Linked DNA regions of Piscinibacter gummiphilus. The protein of the gene in region 2 interacts with the protein of the main gene of each other region in a pairwise test. Links are inferred from orthologs where the notes say so. Each region holds a gene or a part of one and is shown on either strand. Other genes may lie near its edges.

Region 1 (9,265 bases), 350 kb from region 2 along the record:
CCCGCTCGCCGAGCAGCTCGAGAAGGCCGACGCGGGCTTCCTCGCGGCCCAGCCCCCGTTCGTGCTGATGACCCTGCGCGGCCGCGTCTACCTGCGCATGCAGCTCGACGATCCGGATCCGCGTTCGCTGGCCGGCGCCGTGGCGCTGTTCCAGGTGGCGGTGCCGCAGGCCATCCAGGCCGCTGCGGCGGCCGTCGCCGAATCGCCGCGTCCCGACTTCGGCAACAGCAGTTCCACCGCCTGGCAGAACCTCGGCCCCGACGACGAGAAGGCCTGATCGGCGATCAGGCCTGCTGCGCCAGCCGCCAGCCCATCTCGGCCAGGGGGCGGGCCGCGGCGGCGGCCTGCTTCGCGTGCGCGTCGGCGGCTGTGCCTTCCTCCACCCGTTTCGCGATGCCCTGCAGGATGCCCGCCATGCGGAACAGGTTGTAGGCGAGGTAGAAGTTCCAGTCGCCGGCCAGGGCGTCGGCGTCGGTGCGGCCGGTGCGTTCGCAGTACAGGCGCAGGTAGTCGGCCTCCCGCGGGATGCCCAGTGCGTCGAGGTCCGCGCCCGCGAGGCCGCGGAACAGCGAGGGTTCGATGTGCCAGGCCATGCAGTGGTAGCTGAAGTCGGCCAGCGGGTGACCGAGGGTCGACAGCTCCCAGTCGAGCAGGCCCAGGGCCTTCGGCTCGGTGGCGTGGAACATCAGGTTGTCGAGGCGGTAGTCGCCGTGGACGATGGCCACCTGCGATTCGTCGCGGGCACTCGCCGGCAGGTGCGCGGGCAACCACGCGGCGAGCCGGTCCATCGCGTCGATGGGATCGGTGATGGAGGCCTGATACTGCTTGTGCCAGCGGGCGATCTGGCGCTCGAAGTAGTTGCCGGGGCGGCCGTAGTCGGCCAGGCCCGCGGCCTTCACGTCGACGCGGTGCAGCGCGGCGATCACGCGGTTCATCTCGTCGTAGAGGCGCTTCCGGGTGGGCACGTCGAAGCCGGGCAGGGTGGGATCCCACAGCACGCGGCCGTCGAGGCAGTCCATCACGTAGAAGGCACGGCCGATGACCGATTCGTCCTCGCACAGCAGGTGCATGCGGGGCACCGGCACGCCGGTGCCGGCCAGGGCCGACATCACGCGGAACTCGCGATCGATGGCGTGGGCCGAGGGCAGCAGCCGGGCCGCCGGGCCGGGCTTCGTGCGCATCACCCAGCGGCCGCCGGCCGTGGTCAGGCGGTACGTGGGGTTCGACTGGCCGCCCTTGAAGGCTTCGGCCTCGACGGGGCCCTCGAAGCCCGGCAGGCGAGGCGCGAGGTACGCGGCCAGCGAGGCCAGGTGCTCTGGCGACAGCGTGTGCGAAGCCGCGGCCATGTCAGTGGTGCGGCTCGGACAGCGCGAGCAGCTTTTCCTTCGACAGCACCACGAGGCGCGTGGGTTCGATGCGCACCGCGCCGTCGCGCTCGAAGCTCTTGAGCTCCTGGTTCACGCGCTGCCGCGAGGCGCCCAGCAGCTGCGCGAGGTCTTCCTGGGCCAGCTGCAGGCCGATGCGGATCTCCTCGCCCTCGTGGATCCCGTAGCTGCGCGCGAGCAGCAGCAGCTGCTTGGCCAGACGCGCGGCCAGCGGCATCGTGTTCAGGTCCTGGACCAGGTCGTACATCAGGCGCAGGCGGCGGCAGTTCAGGCGCAGCAGCGCGTCGTACAGCTCGGGGTGGTGGGCCAGCAGGTCCTTGAAGTCGGCCTTGCGCACGGCCAGCAGCGTGGTCTCGCCGTGGGCGTTGGAGTCGTGCGTGCGGGGCATGCCGTCGAAGAGGGCCATGTCGCCGAACCACACGCCGGGCTCGACGTAGGTCAGCGTGACCTGCTTGCCCGACAGCGACACCGAACTCACGCGCACCGCGCCCTTCGCGACGCCGCACCACCACTCGGCCGGTTCACCCCGGGACGACAGCAGCGCGCCATCGGCGAGGCGGCGCACGATCGAGCGCGACAGGATGGCGTCGCGCAGCGGTTGGGACAGCTTGGCGAACCATCCGCCGGATTCGATGTGGTGACGCTCGTCGGCGGTGAGGGCTGGAGTGTGCATGGGGAGGTCTCGTGTACGGCGGATCGCACGGGTGCGCGGGGCGGATCCCGTCGCCCGGACGGCTATTGTTGCCCACTCCGCGCGGGGCTGCACTGTCTGGCAGAACTAGGCGATGTTCCCGGACCACGGGTTGACGAGCTCCTTCGCGCCGGACACGGCGTCGGGGTCGGTGTCCGCGAGCCGGGCGGCCAGGCCCAGCGCCTGCTCGAAGGCGTCGCCATGGCCGCTCACCCGCGTGACGAGGCCGAGCGCGAGCAGCTGCTCGACGGGCACCGGTTCGCCCAGCCACAGCCACTGCAGCACCCGCGCGCGGGGCAGGTGCTTCATCAGCTGCGCGGTGGCGCCGGCGTCGGGAGACTGGCCGGCGCGCGGGTTCGACAGCAGCAGGCGGGCGTCGGCCGCGGCCACGACCAGATCGCAGGCGAGGGCCAGCGCGAGGCCGCCCGCGATGGCGTCGCCCTCGACCGCGGCGATGACCGGCTTCGGGTTCACGCGCAGCGCCTCGACGAAGGCCTGGAAGTGCTGGAGGGAGGGCGCGGGCTCATCCGGGTCCAGCTGGGACCGTTCGATGCCGGCGCAGAAGTGGCTGCCGTCGCCGCGCAGCACGATGGCGCGCACGGCGGGGTCGGATTCGGCGACGTTGAGGGCCTCGATGCCCGCGGCGAACACCTGCTCGGACAGGCTGTTGCGCGATGCCGGATCGCTGAGGGTGAGCACGAGGGTGGCGTCGCGGCGTTCGGTGTGCAGTTCTGAGGTCATGGCCGGCCCATGGGGCTGCAGACAGGGGTGGCGGGATTGTGTCATGCGGCACGGCAACATCGGCGCCGACGCCCGGGCCATGCGCAGTCTCGAGCCTGGTTCGTGCTAGAGTCAAAAAGTCGTTTCACTTCGCGCCCGAATGCAGAGACCCCCGATCCTGTCGCCCCTCGTTCTTGCGCTCTCGCTGCACGCGGGCCAGGCGATGGCGCTGGGGTTCGGGAAGGTCTCCGGCACCACCGCACTCGGCCACCCGCTGAACTTCGCGGTGGGCCTGCGCCTCGAGGGTGACGAGACCCTCGACGCCGGTTGTGTCACCGCCGAAGTGATGGTGGGCGACCGCCCGCTGCCGGCCGACGTGGTTCGCGCCCGGGTCGTGCGCTCGGGGCAGGGCGGTGAACGCCGCATCCGCGTCACCACCACGCTCCCCATCGAGGAACCCATCGTGTCGGTCACGGTGCGCGCGGGCTGTCCCGAGCGCCTGAGCCGGGCCTTCGTCGTGTTCGCCGACCCGCCGCACACGGTGCCGCGCCTGGTCGACAACGAGACCGACATCGCGGACGGTTCGGAAGTCCGCGGCCAGTCCCCATTCGCCGCCGCAGCTTCGCCGGTGCCACGTCCGGCACGGCCCGCGACCTCCGGCGCGTCCGAACCGCGCCGGGGCAGCGCGGCGTCCGTTCAGGCGTCGGCCCCGGCCCGCCGCGCCCGAGGCGCGGCCGCGAACAAGTCGTCGCGCCCGGTGTTGCAGCTCGACCCGGCCGAAGACTCGCCGTACACCGAACCCACCTTGCGAATGACCACGACGCTCGGCTCCCTGCCGGCGGCGTCCGGGGTGGGCGGGGCGCCGCTTCCCGACCCCGACGACATCCGCCGCCAGCAGGACCAGGCGAGGCTGCAGGCCCTCGAGGCCTCGGTGCGCCAGCTGCGCGAGGACGGCATCGCCCGCGAGCGGGCGCTGACGGCGCTGCAGCAGCAGGCCCGCGAGATGGCGGCCGAGCGGTACGCCAACCCGCTCGTCTACACGCTGGCCGGGCTGTGCGCCTTGCTGGGGCTCGGGCTCGTCGCGGCCCTGTGGCTGCGCCGGCGCGACCGGGCCGAGGCGGCCTGGTGGGCGGCCGCCGGGCACGAGGTGGTCGCCGAGGCCCGTTCGGTGCTCGGGTCGGACACCGGCAACGAACCGCCGCCCACGACGCGGCCTGCCGCCATTCCCGTCGCCGCCGCGGAGCCGGCCCCGCGCCCGCCCGCGGCGCCCGCCGAGCGGCCCGCACCCGTGCCCGCACCGGAACCGGATTCCACGGAGGTCTACGCCGTGCGGCGGGACGTGGCCGGTGAACCCGCCGTGGCCGAACCGCGGCGCCCCATGTCGGCCGAGGAACTGATCGACCTCGAGCAGCAGGTCGAGTTCTTCGTGGTGCTGGGCCAGGACGACGCGGCCATCGACCTGCTGATGGGCCATGTGCGCAGCACGAGCGGCGTGAGCCCGCTGCCGTACCTCAAGCTGCTCGAGATCTACCGCCGCCGCGAGGAACGCGAGCCGTACGAACGCATCCGCGAGCGTTTCAACCGCCGCTTCAACGCCTACGCGCCCGAGTGGGGCGTCGACCCCGAGACCGGGTACGACCTCGAAGGCTACCCCGAGGTGCTGGGCCGCCTGCAGGGCATCTGGCAGATGCCCTCGATGGCGATGGAGCTGCTCGACACGCAACTGTTCCGCCGCGACGCCGGCCCCACGTTCGACGTGCCCGCCTACCGTGAGCTGCTGTTCCTCTACGGCATCGCACGCGACCTCGCCGAACGCGACCTGCCGTCGTCCGGCGTCGACCTGCTGCTGCCCATCGGCGAGGACGAACACCCCACCGGGGCCGGCCCCATCGTGGCGCTGTCACCGGAGGCCATCGCCGAACCCGTGTCCGAGAGCGAGCATTTCCAGCTCGACCTCGACGTGTCGACGGACCAGCCCCCGAGCCTCACCGTGGAGCTGCCGCCCGAGTCCGAGCGCGGCCAGCCCCTCGACTTCCACCTCGACGACCCGGTGCCGCCGCGGCGGCGCTGAGTCAGAGCCTGGCCAGCCGCTCCAGCGCGGAGGCGAGCGTCTCGTCGCGCTTGGCGAAGCAGAACCGCGCGAGGCGCTGGTCGCGCCCGTCGGCATAGAACGCCGACAGCGGGATCGCCGCCACGCCCACCTCGGTGGTGAGCCGGCGGCAGAAGGCTTCTTCCGACTGGTCGCTCACGGCCGAGTAGTCCACCACCTGGAAATACGTGCCCTGGCTCGGCAGCAGCGTGAGCCGCGTGCGGGCCAGGCCGTCGCGGAACAGGTCGCGCTTGCGCTGGTAGAACGCGGGCAGGTCGAGGTAGGGTGCGGGGTTCGCCAGGTACCGCGCGAGGCCGTACTGCACCGGCGTGTTGACCGTGAACACGTTGAACTGGTGCACCTTGCGGAACTCGGCGGTCAGCGCGGCCGGCGCGGCCACGTAGCCCACCTTCCAGCCCGTCACGTGGAAGGTCTTGCCGAAGCTCGACACCACGACGCTGCGCTCGGCCAGCGCCGGGTGGCGCGACACGCTCTCGTGCTGTCCGCCGTCGAACACCATGTGCTCGTAGACCTCGTCGGCGATGACGAGGATGTCGGTGCCGCGCAGCAGCTCGGCCAGCTGCTGCATGTCCCCGGCCGTCCAGACGCTCGCGCTCGGGTTGTGCGGCGTGTTGACGAGGAGGGCGCGTGTGCGCGGGCCGATGGCCGCGCGGATCGCGTCGAAGTCGGGGCGGAAGGTGCGGGCCGTCAGTGGCACGTGCACGGCGCGGGCGCCGGCCAGCACGATGTTGGGCTCGTAGCTGTCGTAGCACGGGTCGAGCACGATCACCTCGTCGCCCGGGTGCACGAGCGCGAGGATGGTGGTCAGGATCGCCTGCGTGGCGCCGGCCGTGATGGTGATCTCGGTGCCCGGGTCGTAGCGGTGGCCGTAGAGGCGCTCGATCTTGTCGGCCACGGCCTCGCGCAGCACCGGCACGCCGGCCATCGGCGGGTACTGGTTGTGCCCTTCCCGCATGGCAGCGGCCACGGCGTCCACCAGGGCCGGGTCGCAGTCGAAGTCGGGGAAGCCCTGGCCGAGGTTGACCGCGCCGTGCTGCTGGGCGAGGGCGGACATCACGGTGAAGATGGTGGTGCCGACCTGCGGCAGGCGGCTCTCGATGGCGGGCGTGGTCATGGTGTCGGTGCGGGCGGTTCGCCGCCCATGGCTTGCAGGATGGTGGTGCGGGTGAGGCGTTCGGCGAGCATCTCGGCGAACGCGAACACGAAGTTGCGCAGGTAGGCGCCGCGCTTGAACGCGACGCGGGTGACGTTCTGGCCGAACAGGTGTCCCACCGGCCGCCAGACGAGGTCGCCGCCCGGCGGGTCGTCGCGCACGGCGGTCTCGGCGAGGATCCCGATGCCGAGGCCCAGCCGCACGTACGTCTTGATCACGTCGGCGTCGATGGCCTCCAGCACGATGGTGGGTTTCAGGTGGCCGGCCGTGAAGGCCTGGTCCACGCGCGTGCGCCCGCTGAACGACGGGTGGTACGACACGAGGGGCTGCAGCGCGAGGTCTTCCAGCGTGATGGTCTCGGCCGTGGCGAGCGGATGGCCCGACGGCATCACGATCGCGTGCTGCCATTCGTAGCAGGGCAGGGTGACGAGGCCCTCGAAGTCGTTGATGGCCTCGGTGGCGATGCCGATGTCGGCCACCTCGTCGATGACCATCTGCGCCACCTGCGCGGGCGAGCCCTGGTGCAGGCTGATGTTGACCTTCGGGAACTTGCGGCGCAGCTGCGCGACCGGGCCGGGCAGGAAGTAGCGGGCCTGGCTGTGCGTGGTGGCGATCGACAGCGTGCCGGCGTCCTGCTTCGAGAACTCCTCGCCGATGCGCTTGAGGTTGCCCACCTCGCGCATGATGATCTCGATGGACTTGAGCACCTCCGCCCCGGGCTCGGTGATGCGGCGCAGCCGCTTGCCGTGGCGCGCGAAGATGTCCACGCCGAGTTCGTCCTCGAGCTCGAGGATGGCCTTGGACACGCCGGGCTGCGACGTGAACAGCGCGCGGGCCGTCTCGGTCAGGTTCAGGTTGCGCCGGACGGCTTCTTGGACAAACCGGAACTGGTGCAGGTTCATATTCCAGGGCGGGGTGCGGTGAGGCCCTGATTATTCCACTTGCGATCTAAGGCGTGTGCGGCAAGAAGGCTTCGGCGGCGCGGGCCATGGCGTCGATCACGGGGTCGAGTTCGCCCACGGCGGGCGACAGGGTCCACGTGGCCTGGGGATGGTGGGCACGCAGCTGCTCGACCAGCACGGGCAGGTCCTTGCGCACGTGGCCGCCAGCGCCGAGGAACAGCGGCACCACGGCCACCGCGGTGCAGCCGGCATCGGCCAGCGAACGGCCGGCCGTGGCGATGTCGGGGGCCATGAACTCGAGGAAGGCCAGCTCGACCGGCACGCCGGGGCGTGCCGCGCGCACGCGGTCGGCCACGGCCTGGAAGGGGCGGGCCCAGTTCGGATCCCGCGCCCCGTGCGCGAACAGCAGCAGTCCGGTCATCGGTACCTCACGAGCCAGCTGAAGGCCGCGAACGACATCCCGAGGAAGATGAGGCTGGGCGTGGCCGCGACGATCCACGGCGTCCAGTTCTTCAGCAGGCCGATGTGGGCCGCGACGTTGTTGAGCAGCACGAAGGTGATGCCCAGCATGATGCCGCCGAACACCTTCAGGCTCACGCCGCCGGCCCGCGCGTGCAGGTACGCGAACGGCAGCGCGAGGCCCACCATCACGAGGCACGCGAGCGGGTAGAGCGCCCGTTTCCAGAACCGCAGTTCGTAGCGCTGCGCGGTCTGCTCGTTGTCCGAGAGGTGGTTCATGTAGCGGAACAGCTCGAAGGTGGACATCGAGTTGAAGGGGCGCACCGCCGACGACACCACGTTCGCCGCGAGCGTGGTCTGCAGGTGGAACACCTCGAGCTGCTTGACGTCGACCTTGAGCTGGGCGATGTCCGCCGCCGCGGCGCCGGAGGCGCCGGTCCAGTCGGTCAGCAGCACCTTGTTCAGCGTCCACAAGCCGGAGGCGTCGACCCGTGCCGTGTCGGCGGCGATGCGCTGGACCAGCCGGCCCTCGGTGTCGAAGGCGTAGATGCGCACATACAGCAGCTCGCCGTCGGCCGCGGCCGTGGACACGTTGATGGAGTAGTTGCGTTCACCGTCGGGCGTGTTGAGCTTGTCCTTCATCCACGCGCCCGCGCGGCCGAGGCTCAAGCCGCCCTTGACGCGCGCATGCAGCTCGACGGCGGCCCGTTCGGAGAGGGGCGCGAGGTAGTCGCCCACGACGAACGTGAGCACGCCGAACGCGACGCCGAGCCCCATCAGCAGCGACAGCGCCCGGCCGGGGCCGAGGCCGCCGGTGCGCAGGATGGTGAACTCCGACGACTGGGCGAGGCGCGACAGGGCGTAGATGGTGCCGATCAGCACCGCGATGGGCGCCAGCTCGTAGAGGTGGCCGGGCAGCTCGAGCAGCGAGTACAGCGCGGCGTGCATCGCCGAGTAGTCCTTGCCGACGTCACCCAGTTCGTCGACGAAGTCGATGAAGAAGAACAGCGACAGGAAGGCGATGGCGACGAACACGACGGCGCTCACCACGTCGGCGTACAGCAGGCGGCGGACGGTTCTCATGCGTGGGCCTCCTGCTTCGCGGGGCGCGGCTTGCGCCACTGCACGTGCGTGCCGTTGTCTCGCCACCAGAGCAGGCCGATGGCGAGGAGGAAGGCCGACCCGTGGACCGCTGCCAGCACGCCGCCCATGCCGATGCGGCCCGACGACACCCAGGCCTGCGACAGGTTGATGAGGTTGTAGTACACGACGAAGGCGAGGAGGGCGAAGAGCAGGTTCCAGTTGCTGGCCCGCCGCGGCTGCGTGGCCGACAGGCTCAGCGCGAGCAGCAGCAGGTTGGCCGAGCCGAGCGTCAGGCCCAGGCGCCAGGTGAGTTCGCCGCGCGCCTTCGCGTCGGGGCTCAGCAGCAGGTCGACCGTGGGGCGGGCCTTGTAGGGCAGCACGGCGTCCGACACCTTGACGCGTTCGCCCACCTGGATCTGGTAGCTCTGGAAGCGCGAGACGGTCTTCTCGTTCGTCTTGAAGTCCTGCTCGTTGCGCTGGCCGCTGTCGAGCACGAGCACGTCGGCCTCGTCGGTGTGCTCGATGCGGCCGGTGCGGGCCGTGGTGATCGACTCGTTGTCACCCTTCCTGATCAGGATGAAGACGTTGCGGCCGGTGCCGCCGTCCTGCTGGTCGCGGTCGATGAAGAACACGCGCGAGCCGTCGCGCGAGGACTGGAACTGCCCGGGCGCCACGCGCGAGAGGTCGGAGCGGCGCTCGAAGCGTTCCTTCAGGTCGGCGCTCTGCTGGTTCACCCAGGGCCACACGAACAGCGCCATCAGG
Region 2 (9,149 bases):
CACGATGGACTTGCAGCGCGCCAACTGGGCCTGCATCTCCTTCACGTCCTGCATCAGCTCGGGGTCGGCGGTGAACGGCGTCATGCGCTGCCAGTCGCCCAGGATCACCGACAGCGTCGCGAGCGGCGTGCCGAGTTCATGCGCCGCGCCGGACGCCAGCAGGCCCATGCGCACGATGTGTTCCTCCTCGGCGGCCCGCTGGCGCAGCGAGGCGAGGCGGGCTTCGCGGGCGCGCAGGTTGTCCTGGATGCGGGAGATGCACACCACCAGCAGCGAGGCGATCAGGCCGAAGCAGATCAGCACGCCCTGCGTGTACGGATCGCCGAGGCCCGGGCCCTGTTCCAGCGGCACCTCCAGCGGGTGGTTGAACTGCGTGAGCAGCGTGAAGCAGGCGCCGGTCACGCCGACCAGGCTCCACGAGTACCGCGGGTTCAGCAGCACGGCACCGAGGATCACCTGCAGCAGGTACAGGAAGATGAACGGGTTCCGGGCGCCGCCGCTCAGGAACAGCAGCAGCGTGAGCGTGGCCACGTCGAACAGCAACGCGATGAACAGCTCCTTGTCCGAGACCGGGCGCCCGTCTCGCCAGTGCAGCAGGCACAGGATGTTGAACACGACGAGGAACAGCACCGCGTGCAGCATCCGGTCCAGCGGCAGGTGGATGCCGAAGCCGAAGTGCACCGTGAAGATCGTGGCCAGCTGGCCGGCCACGGCGAACCACCGCAGCTGCACCAGCTGCAGCATGTTCTTCAGGCCGGACGGGTCGACCCCCAGGGCAGGGCGGATCTGGAAGAAGGAGGGCATCAGCGCATCGTACGACGACGCGCGGTCCGCACGAAAAACACGGTGCCCGCGGCCACCATCAGCGCGAGGCCGTACCAGGTGATCGCGTAGACGAGGTGGCTGTTCGGGAACGACACCACCGTGAGGCCGCCCACGGGCCAGCGGTCGGCCGAGCGGGCGCCCGGCGGCGCGTCCTGGTCGATGAAGTACGGTGCGGCCTCAGTGATCCCGCGGGCCGCGGCGATGCCGGCCACGTCGCGCGAGAACCAGCGGTCGCCCGCCGGGTCGTTCTTGCGGAGGAAGCCGCCGCCCGGTTCGGTGATGCGCAGCAGGCCGGCGACGTCCACCTCACCCTGCGGGTCGTCCGCCTGGCGGGTGGCTCGGTCGCGCTTCTCGGGCGGTACGTAGCCGCGGTTGACGAGCACCGTGGTGCCGTCGGCGGTGCGCAGCGGCGTGAGCACCCAGTGGCCCGCGCCCATCACGGTGGCGGCCTGCACCAGGGTCTCGCGGCCGTGGTCGAAGGTGCCGCGCACGGTGACGTGGCGGTAGGCATCGCGGGCGGCCGTGACGTTCGGCCAGTCGGCGCGTCCGGGTGCGGCCACCGGCGGCGCGTGCACGCGGGTCTCGACCTGCTGGATCAGATCCAGCTTCCACGCGCGGCGCTGGACCTGCCAGGTGCCGAGCGCGATGAACAGCAGAAACAACAGGGCGCCGGCGAGCACGGTGCTCGCCAGCGCCCGGCTGGAACGCTGTGGCTGCGGGAGGTCCGTCAAGGCGCGACGCGCATCTCGTGCGGCGTCATGTGCGGCATCATGTTGTGGTTCATGTGGAACATGACCCACAGCGAACCGGCCAGCGTGATGACCACCAGCACGATCGTGAAGATCAGGGCCAGCATGTTCCAGCCGCCTTCGGACTTCGCGTTCATGTGCAGGAAGTACACCATGTGCACGACGATCTGCACGGCCGCGAAGCCGAGGATCACGAGGGCCGTGGTGGCCGGGCTCGCGATCACCTTGCCCATCACGAGCCAGAAGGGGATGGCGGTCAGGATGACGGAGAGGACGAAGCCCTTGACGTAGTCGGGCAGCGTGCCGTGGCCCACCTCGTCCGGGTGGAGGCCATCGTGGTGGTCGCCGTGGTGTTGGCTCATGGCAGGACTCCCATCAGGTACACAAAGGTGAAGACGCCGATCCACACGACATCGAGGAAGTGCCAGAACATCGACAGGCACAGCAGGCGGCGCTTGTTCTCGCGGATCAGGCCGTGCTTGCCCACCTGGACCATCAGCACGACGAGCCAGATGGCACCGAACGTGACGTGCAGGCCGTGGGTGCCCACGAGGGCGAAGAACGACGACAGGAACGCGCTGCGCTGCGGCGTGGCGCCTTCGTGGATCAGGTGCGCGAACTCGTACATCTCGATGCCGAGGAACGCCAGGCCGAAGAGGCCGGTGATGGCGAGCCACACCAGCACGGCCTTCGTGCGGTTGCGGTTCATCTCGATCATCGCGAAGCCGTACGTGATGGACGACAGCAGCAGCATCGCGGTGTTGAGTGCGACGAGGTTCAGGTCGAACAGGTCGGCGCCCGAGGGGCCGGCCGCGTAGTTGCGGCCCAGCACGCCGTACACCGCGAACAGGCACGCGAAGATGAGGCAGTCGCTCATCAGGTAGATCCAGAACCCCAGCAGGGTGCCGTTCTCCGGATGGTGCTCCGTGGTCTCGTAGAACTGGACCGGGGCGCCAGGCGCGCCCGGGTGGGTGGCGGTGATGTCAGACATGGGCGGCAGCGAGCTGGCGGGTGCGGGCGTCTTCCGTGCGGATGACTTCGTCGGCGTGGATGTGGTAGTCGCGCTTGTAGTTGAACGTGTGCACGATCGCGGCGACCACGATGGCGGCGAACGCCACGCCGGCCAGCAGCCACATGTGCCAGATCATCGCGAAGCCGAACACGCCGCTGAGGGCGGACAGCACGAGGCCGGCAGCCGTGTTCTTGGGCATGTGGATGTCGATGAAGCCCTTGAGCGGACGCTCGTAGCCGCGCTTCTTCATGTCGGACCAGGCATCGTTGTCATGGATGCGAGGCGTGAACGCGAAGTTGTAGGCCGGCGGCGGCGAGGCGGTGGACCATTCGAGCGTGCGGCCGTCCCACGGGTCGCCCGTGACGTCGCGCAGCGCTTCGCGGTTCCGGAAGCTCACGTACAGCTGGATGATGAACGAGGCGATGCCCAGCAGGATCAGGAAGGCGCCGAAGGCGGCGATCACGAACCAGATCTGCAGGGACGGGTCCTCGAAGTGGCTCACGCGGCGCGTGACCCCCATCAGGCCCAGCACGTACAGCGGCGTGAAGGCGACCCAGAAGCCGACCAGCCAGAACCAGAACGAGCACTTGCCCCAGAACGCGTCGAGCTTGAAGCCGAAGGCCTTCGGGAACCAGTAGTTGATGCCGGCGAACAGGCCGAACACCACGCCGCCGATGATCACGTTGTGGAAGTGGGCGATCAGGAAGAGGCTGTTGTGCAGCACGAAGTCGGCCGGCGGCACCGCCAGCAGCACGCCCGTCATGCCGCCGATCACGAACGTGACCATGAAGCCGACGGTCCACAGCATGGGTACCTCGAACTTGATGCGGCCGTGGTACATCGTGAACAGCCAGTTGAATATCTTGGCCCCCGTGGGGATCGAGATGATCATCGTGGTGATGCCGAAGAACGAGTTCACGCTGGCACCCGAGCCCATCGTGAAGAAGTGGTGCAGCCACACGAGGTACGAGAGGATGGTGATCACGACCGTGGCGTACACCATCGACGCGTAGCCGAACAGGCGCTTGCGCGAGAACGTGGACACCACTTCCGAGAAGATGCCGAACACCGGCAGCACCAGGATGTAGACCTCGGGGTGGCCCCAGATCCAGATCAGGTTCACGTACATCATGGGATTGCCGCCCAGTTCGTTCGTGAAGAAGTTCGTGCCGACGTAGCGGTCCAGCGACAGCAGGGCCAGCACGGCGGTCAGCACCGGGAAGGCGGCGACGATCAGCACGTTGGTGCACAGCGAGGTCCACGTGAAGACGGGCATCTTCATCAGCGTCATGCCGGGGGCGCGCATCTTCACGATCGTGACGAGCAGGTTCACGCCCGATAGCAATGTGCCTACGCCCGCGATCTGCAATGACCAGATGTAGTAGTCGACCCCCACGTCGGGGCTGTAGTCGATGCCCGAGAGCGGCGGGTACGCCAGCCAGCCGGTCTTCGCGAATTCGCCGACGAACAGCGACATCATCACGAGGACGGCGCCGCAGGTGGTCATCCAGAAGCTGAAGTTGTTCAGGAACGGGAAGGCCACGTCGCGCGCGCCGATCTGCAGCGGCACGATGTAGTTCATCAGGCCCGTGACCAGCGGCATCGCCACGAAGAAGATCATGATCACGCCGTGGGCGGTGAAGACCTGGTCGTAGTGGTGGGGCGGGAGGTAGCCCACGGCATCACCGAAGGCGATGGCCTGCTGCAGGCGCATCATCAGCGCGTCGGCGAAGCCGCGCAGCAGCATCACGATGCCGAGCACCATGTACATGATGCCGATCTTCTTGTGGTCGATGCTGGTGAACCAGTCGCGCCACAGCGTGCCCCACAGCTTGAAGTAGGTGATCAGCCCGAGCAGGCCGATGCCGCCGAGCACGACACCGGCGAAGGTGGCGATCAGGATGGGCTCATGCAGCGGAATCGCCTCCCACGAGAGGCGACCGAAGATGAGCTGGGTCAGGTTGTCGGGCATCGTGTGTCTCGGATACCTAAAGGCAGGGGAACGAAAGGCTTCTTACTGGGCGATGGCGACCGGCGTGCCGACCGGGTTCGCCGGCGTGCAGATGTCGGTGGCCAGGGTGGTGGCGGGCAGGCCGGACTCACCCTTCGGCACGGTGGTCAGTGCGTACGACGAGAGCCCGGCGCGACCGGCGCCACCCGCGGCGTCGATCGCCATCATGTGCTTCATGCACATGCGGCCGGGTTCGACGCAGCGGTTCACGATGGCGTCGTACAGCGCGGGGTCGACCGAGGCGTAGCGGCGCACGGGCTCGCGTTCGCTCGGGCGCTCGAGCTTGACGTAGGTCTCGCGGTCGAGCTTCTGGCCTTCGGCCTGGTTCTTCTTGACCCAGGCTTCGAAATCGGCCACGTTCATGCCGTGGAACTTGAAGCGCATGCCGGAGAAGCCGGCGCCGCTGTAGTTCGCCGAGATGCCGTCGTAGACACCCTCTTCGTTGATCACGGCGTGGAGCTTGGTCTCCATGCTGGGCATCGCGTAGATCATGCCGGCCAGCGCGGGAACGTAGAAGGCGTTCATCACGCTCGACGCGGTGATGCGGAACTGGATGGGCACGTCCACCGGGGCGGCCAGCTCGTTCACCGTGGCGATGCCTTGCTCGGGGTAGATGAACAGCCACTTCCAATCGAGGGCGACCACCTCGACGACCAGCGGCTTGGCTTCCTCGGGCATCGGGCGCTCGGCGTCGATGCGGGCCAGCGGGCGGAACGGGTCGAGCGTGTGGGTGCTGATCCAGGTCAGGGCGCCCAGGGCGATGATGATCAGCAGCGGGGCCGCCCAGATCACCAGCTCCAGCTGGGTGGAGTGGTCCCAGTCGGGCTTGTAGACGGCCTCCTTGTTGGATTCACGGTATTTCCACGCGAAGAACAAGGTCAGCGCGATCACCGGGACGATGATCAGCAGCATCAGCAGCGTGGAGATCACGACCAGCCGGCCCTGCTGGGCCGCGATGTCGCCGGACGGGTTCAGCACCACCATGTTGCAGCCGGACAGCAGGGCAGCGAGCGCAAGGGCGGCGAACCCGCGGAGGGGCGCGCGGAAGGACGTGAGGTTTGGCATGCCTGGAGCGAGGAAAAGGCGCGTGCCCCACAGGGAGGCGACACGGCGTGCAAGGTAGGCGCACAATGTAATTCCGGAGGTCCGGAATTGCGATTGGACGTTTTGTCCTATGGCGCAAATTCCATTCCGGTGCGATTCTGCGCAACCTTGCAAGACCCTTGAGTCCGAATCCCGCACGATGTCCAGCATCACACACTCCGAACCCAACTCCGGCACCCTCGAACGGGACGCGCGGGTCATCACGGCTGACCATTCGGTGGCCCCTGGCGAGATCGCTGTGGGTGTCGTCATCGGTCGGGCCTCCGAGTACTTCGACTTCTTCGTGTACGGGATCGCGTCGTGCCTGGTGTTCCCGGCGCTGTTCTTCCCGTTCGCGTCGCCGCTGGAGGGCACACTGTACGCCTTCGTGGTGTTTTCCTTCGCGTTCATCGCCCGTCCCATCGGTACGGCCATTTCGATGGCCGTGCAGCAGCGGTGGGGCCGCGCCACGAAGCTGACCATGGCCCTGTTCCTGCTGGGCACGTGCACCGTGGGCATCGCCTTCCTGCCGGGCTACGGCACGGCCGGCGCCACCTCCATCATCCTGCTGTCGGTGCTGCGCATCGGCCAGGGCCTCGCGCTCGGCGGCTCGTGGGACGGCCTGCCGTCGCTGCTGGCCATGAACGCCCCGAAGGAAAAGCGCGGCTGGTACGCCATGCTGGGCCAGCTGGGCGCGCCCGTGGGCTTCATCGTCGCCACGGCCCTGTTCGCGTTCCTGTACGCCAGCCTGAACCTCAACGAATTCCTGGCCTGGGGCTGGCGCTACGCCTTCTTCGTGGCCTTCGCCATCAACGTGGTGGCCCTGTTCGCCCGCCTGCGCCTCGTGGTCACCCACGAGTACGAGCAGCTGCTGGAAGCCCGTGAACTCGACGCCGTCGACACCACGGACCTCGTGCGCACCCAGGGCCGCAACCTCGTGATCGGCGCCTTCGCCCCGCTCGCGAGCTATGCGCTGTTCCACATCGTCACGGTGTTCCCGCTGTCGTGGATCCAGCTGTTCACGCACCAGTCCATCACGCAGTTCCTGCTGATCCAGATCCTGGGCGGCTTCCTGGCCGCCGCCGGCATCGTGGCCTCCGGCAAGATCGCCGACCGCGTGGGCCGCCGCAGCACGCTGGGCGCACTGGCCGTGATGATCGCCGTGTTCAGCGGCTTCGCCCCCACGCTGCTCGACGGCGGCACGCTCGGCCAGGACGTCTTCATCCTGATCGGCTTCATCCTGCTGGGCCTGTCGTACGGCCAGGCCTCGGGCGCGGTGACCGACAACTTCATCGGCCGCTACCGCTACTCCGGCGCGGCCCTGACGGCGGACCTCGCCTGGCTCATCGGCGCGGCGTTCGCTCCGCTGGTCGCGCTGGGCCTGTCGGCCCACTTCGGCCTCGGCTACGTCAGCGTCTACCTGCTGTCGGGTGCCGGGTGCACGCTGGCGGCGCTGAGCATCAACCGGGCGCTCGGCCAGGACTGATGCCCCTGCGGGTCACCCCGGCGAACGCCGGGGCCCACCGGCCCGCCTGGCGCTTCGACTGCGGTGGATCCCGGCGTTCGCCGGGATGACCGCTTCGGCGGCTTCAGAACTTCACGCTCGCCGTCACGCTCGCCAGCCACGTCCTTCCCGGCGCCGGTTCGAAGAACCGCCCGTTGCCCTCGTTGACGATCACCGAGCCGATGTAGCGCTTGTCGAACAGGTTGTCGGCGCGCACGGTTCCACCCAGCTCCCAGGCGCCCACCGCGAGCACGTAGCCCACGTGTGCCGACGCGATCGCGTACGACGGGGCCGCGTCCGTGTTCGCGTCGTCCACCATCACGCTGCTCAGGTAACGCGCTTCCACGCCACCGCGCCACCCGGTGGGAGGCAGCCAGGCCACGCCCGCGTACAGCGAGCCCCGGGCGATGCCGGGGATGCGGTTGCCCGCGGGCACGTTCACGGTGGTGGTGAAGCTGTCGCGGTAGGTCGCGTCGAGCCAGGTGGCCGCGGCCTGGGCGCGCAGGTGCCGCTGCCATTCGCCGGACCAGCCCAGTTCCACGCCCGTGCGCCGCGTGCGGCCCACGTTCTGGAACGTCGAGCGGCCGCCCACGTTGGACCGCGTCGCGATCTCGTCGTCGGTGCGCGTCTGGAACACCGCGGCGTTGAGGTCGCCCCAGTCGCCCGTCTGCACCTTCACGCCGGCCTCGAGGCTGTTGCTCGTGGCGGGCTTCAGCGCGAGGTTCAGGCCGGTCTGGCCGTCGGGGCGGTACGACAGTTCGTTGAGCGTGGGGGTCTCGAAGCCGCGGCCGGCGGTGGCGTACAGGTGCACGCGGTCGTCCACGGCGTACAGCACGCCCACGACCGGCAGTGTGGCCTCGTAGTCGGTGCTGCCGCTGTCGTCCGGGTTCGAGCCCACCACGTACTGGTCGGCCGAGCGGATGCGCACGCGGCTGTGCCGCACGCCAGCGTTCAGCGTCCACTGCGGCCCGAGCTGCCACGAGGCCTGCACGTAGGGGTCGGTGTTCGAGGCATGGTTCTCCTCGTCGCGTCGCAGCGAGCCTTTGACGCCGAGGGTCGTGCCCACGAAGTTCTGGAAGCCCTGGCGGTGCTCCGACAGCGTGTCGTACGCGAGGCCGGCCACCAGGTCGAACGGCTGGTCGGCGAGGCGGGTCTTCCAGGTCCAGCGCACGTCGGTGCCGCTGTAGTCGCGGCTGAGCGAGATCACGCCGCCGGGGTGCAGCGGGTTGGCCTGCGGGGCGACCGGGATCGCCTGGTACTGCTCGGTGCCGCGGTGGCCGGTGTAGGCGAGCAGGCGGACCATGTGCTCCGGTGCGACGCGCCGCTCGTACACGACGCCGCCCTGCGTCTGCTCGACCGTCTTGCGCGTGTCGAAGGCCAGCGCCTGCGGCGCAACCCCGCGCGGGTTGGCCTCGAACTGCGCGCGGGTCAGGCCCAGCGGATCCTGCGCGAGCGGCAGCGCCACGCTGTTGGCCACGAAGGTGAGGCGCGACTGCTCGTCGGGCTTCAGCGTCAGCTTCGCGTTGCCGAGGCGCCGGTCGGCCTCGCTGTGGTCGCGGTAGCCGCCGGTCACGAAGCGGCTGGCGCCCACGACGTAGCCGAGGCCGTCGACGACCCCGATGGCGTTCGTGCCGAGGCGGTACGTGTCGTCGCTGCCGCCCGAGGCGCCGAACTCGAGGCGGGGCGGGCCTTCGGGGTCTTCGGTGAACACCTGCACGACCCCGCCGGCGGAGTTGCCGTACAGCGCCGAGAAGGGCCCGCGCAGCACCTCGATGCGGCCCACGGTGCCCAGCTCCGCATGGGTGATCTGGCCCTGGCCATCGGGCAGCGTGGCGGGGATCTCGTCGACGTACAGGCGCACGCCGCGGATGCCGAACGTGGAGCGCGCGCCGAAGCCGCGCATCGAGAGCTGCACGTCCTGCGCGTAGTTCTGGCGGTCGCGTGCCTGCAGGCCCGGCACGGCGC

What was found.
Region 1: the proteins of cyoB (region 2) and A4W93_RS13570 interact in binary tests that used the Escherichia coli proteins (3 or more experiments, as listed by UniProt). The link is inferred for Piscinibacter gummiphilus from one-to-one orthologs.

What each region holds. Positions count from the first base shown.
Region 1 is NZ_CP015118.1:3,029,929-3,039,193, forward strand. Bases 3,945-6,944 are described here. They hold A4W93_RS13570 (pyridoxal phosphate-dependent aminotransferase), read right to left. Parts: upstream 6,021-6,944; coding sequence 4,869-6,020; downstream 3,945-4,868. Other genes in these bases: A4W93_RS13565 (type IV pilus assembly protein FimV), read left to right, coding at 3,945-4,867; A4W93_RS13575 (CysB family HTH-type transcriptional regulator), read right to left, coding at 6,017-6,944. Also shown: A4W93_RS13545 (hypothetical protein), read left to right, coding at 1-277; A4W93_RS13550 (phosphotransferase family protein), read right to left, coding at 285-1,346; A4W93_RS13555 (Crp/Fnr family transcriptional regulator), read right to left, coding at 1,348-2,058; A4W93_RS13560 (enoyl-CoA hydratase-related protein), read right to left, coding at 2,164-2,817; more of A4W93_RS13565, read left to right, coding at 2,957-3,944; more of A4W93_RS13575, read right to left, coding at 6,945-6,961; A4W93_RS13580 (sirohydrochlorin chelatase), read right to left, coding at 7,008-7,382; LPS export ABC transporter permease LptG, read right to left, coding at 7,379-8,503; LPS export ABC transporter permease LptF, read right to left, coding at 8,500-9,265. UniProt on the Escherichia coli protein: Shows aminotransferase activity with methionine and histidine as substrates, and to a lesser extent also with phenylalanine.
Region 2 is NZ_CP015118.1:3,375,390-3,384,538, reverse strand. What follows is about bases 2,059-4,942. They hold cyoB (cytochrome o ubiquinol oxidase subunit I), read right to left. Parts: upstream 4,559-4,942; coding sequence 2,558-4,558; downstream 2,059-2,557. Other genes in these bases: cyoA (ubiquinol oxidase subunit II), read right to left, coding at 4,601-4,942; cyoC (cytochrome o ubiquinol oxidase subunit III), read right to left, coding at 2,059-2,565. In the rest of the region: A4W93_RS15135 (ATP-binding protein), read right to left, coding at 1-804; A4W93_RS15130 (SURF1 family protein), read right to left, coding at 804-1,556; cyoD (cytochrome o ubiquinol oxidase subunit IV), read right to left, coding at 1,553-1,936; more of cyoC, read right to left, coding at 1,933-2,058; more of cyoA, read right to left, coding at 4,943-5,662; A4W93_RS15105 (MFS transporter), read left to right, coding at 5,841-7,166; A4W93_RS15100 (TonB-dependent receptor), read right to left, coding at 7,270-9,149. UniProt on the Escherichia coli protein: Cytochrome bo(3) ubiquinol oxidase is the terminal enzyme in the aerobic respiratory chain of E.coli that predominates when cells are grown at high aeration.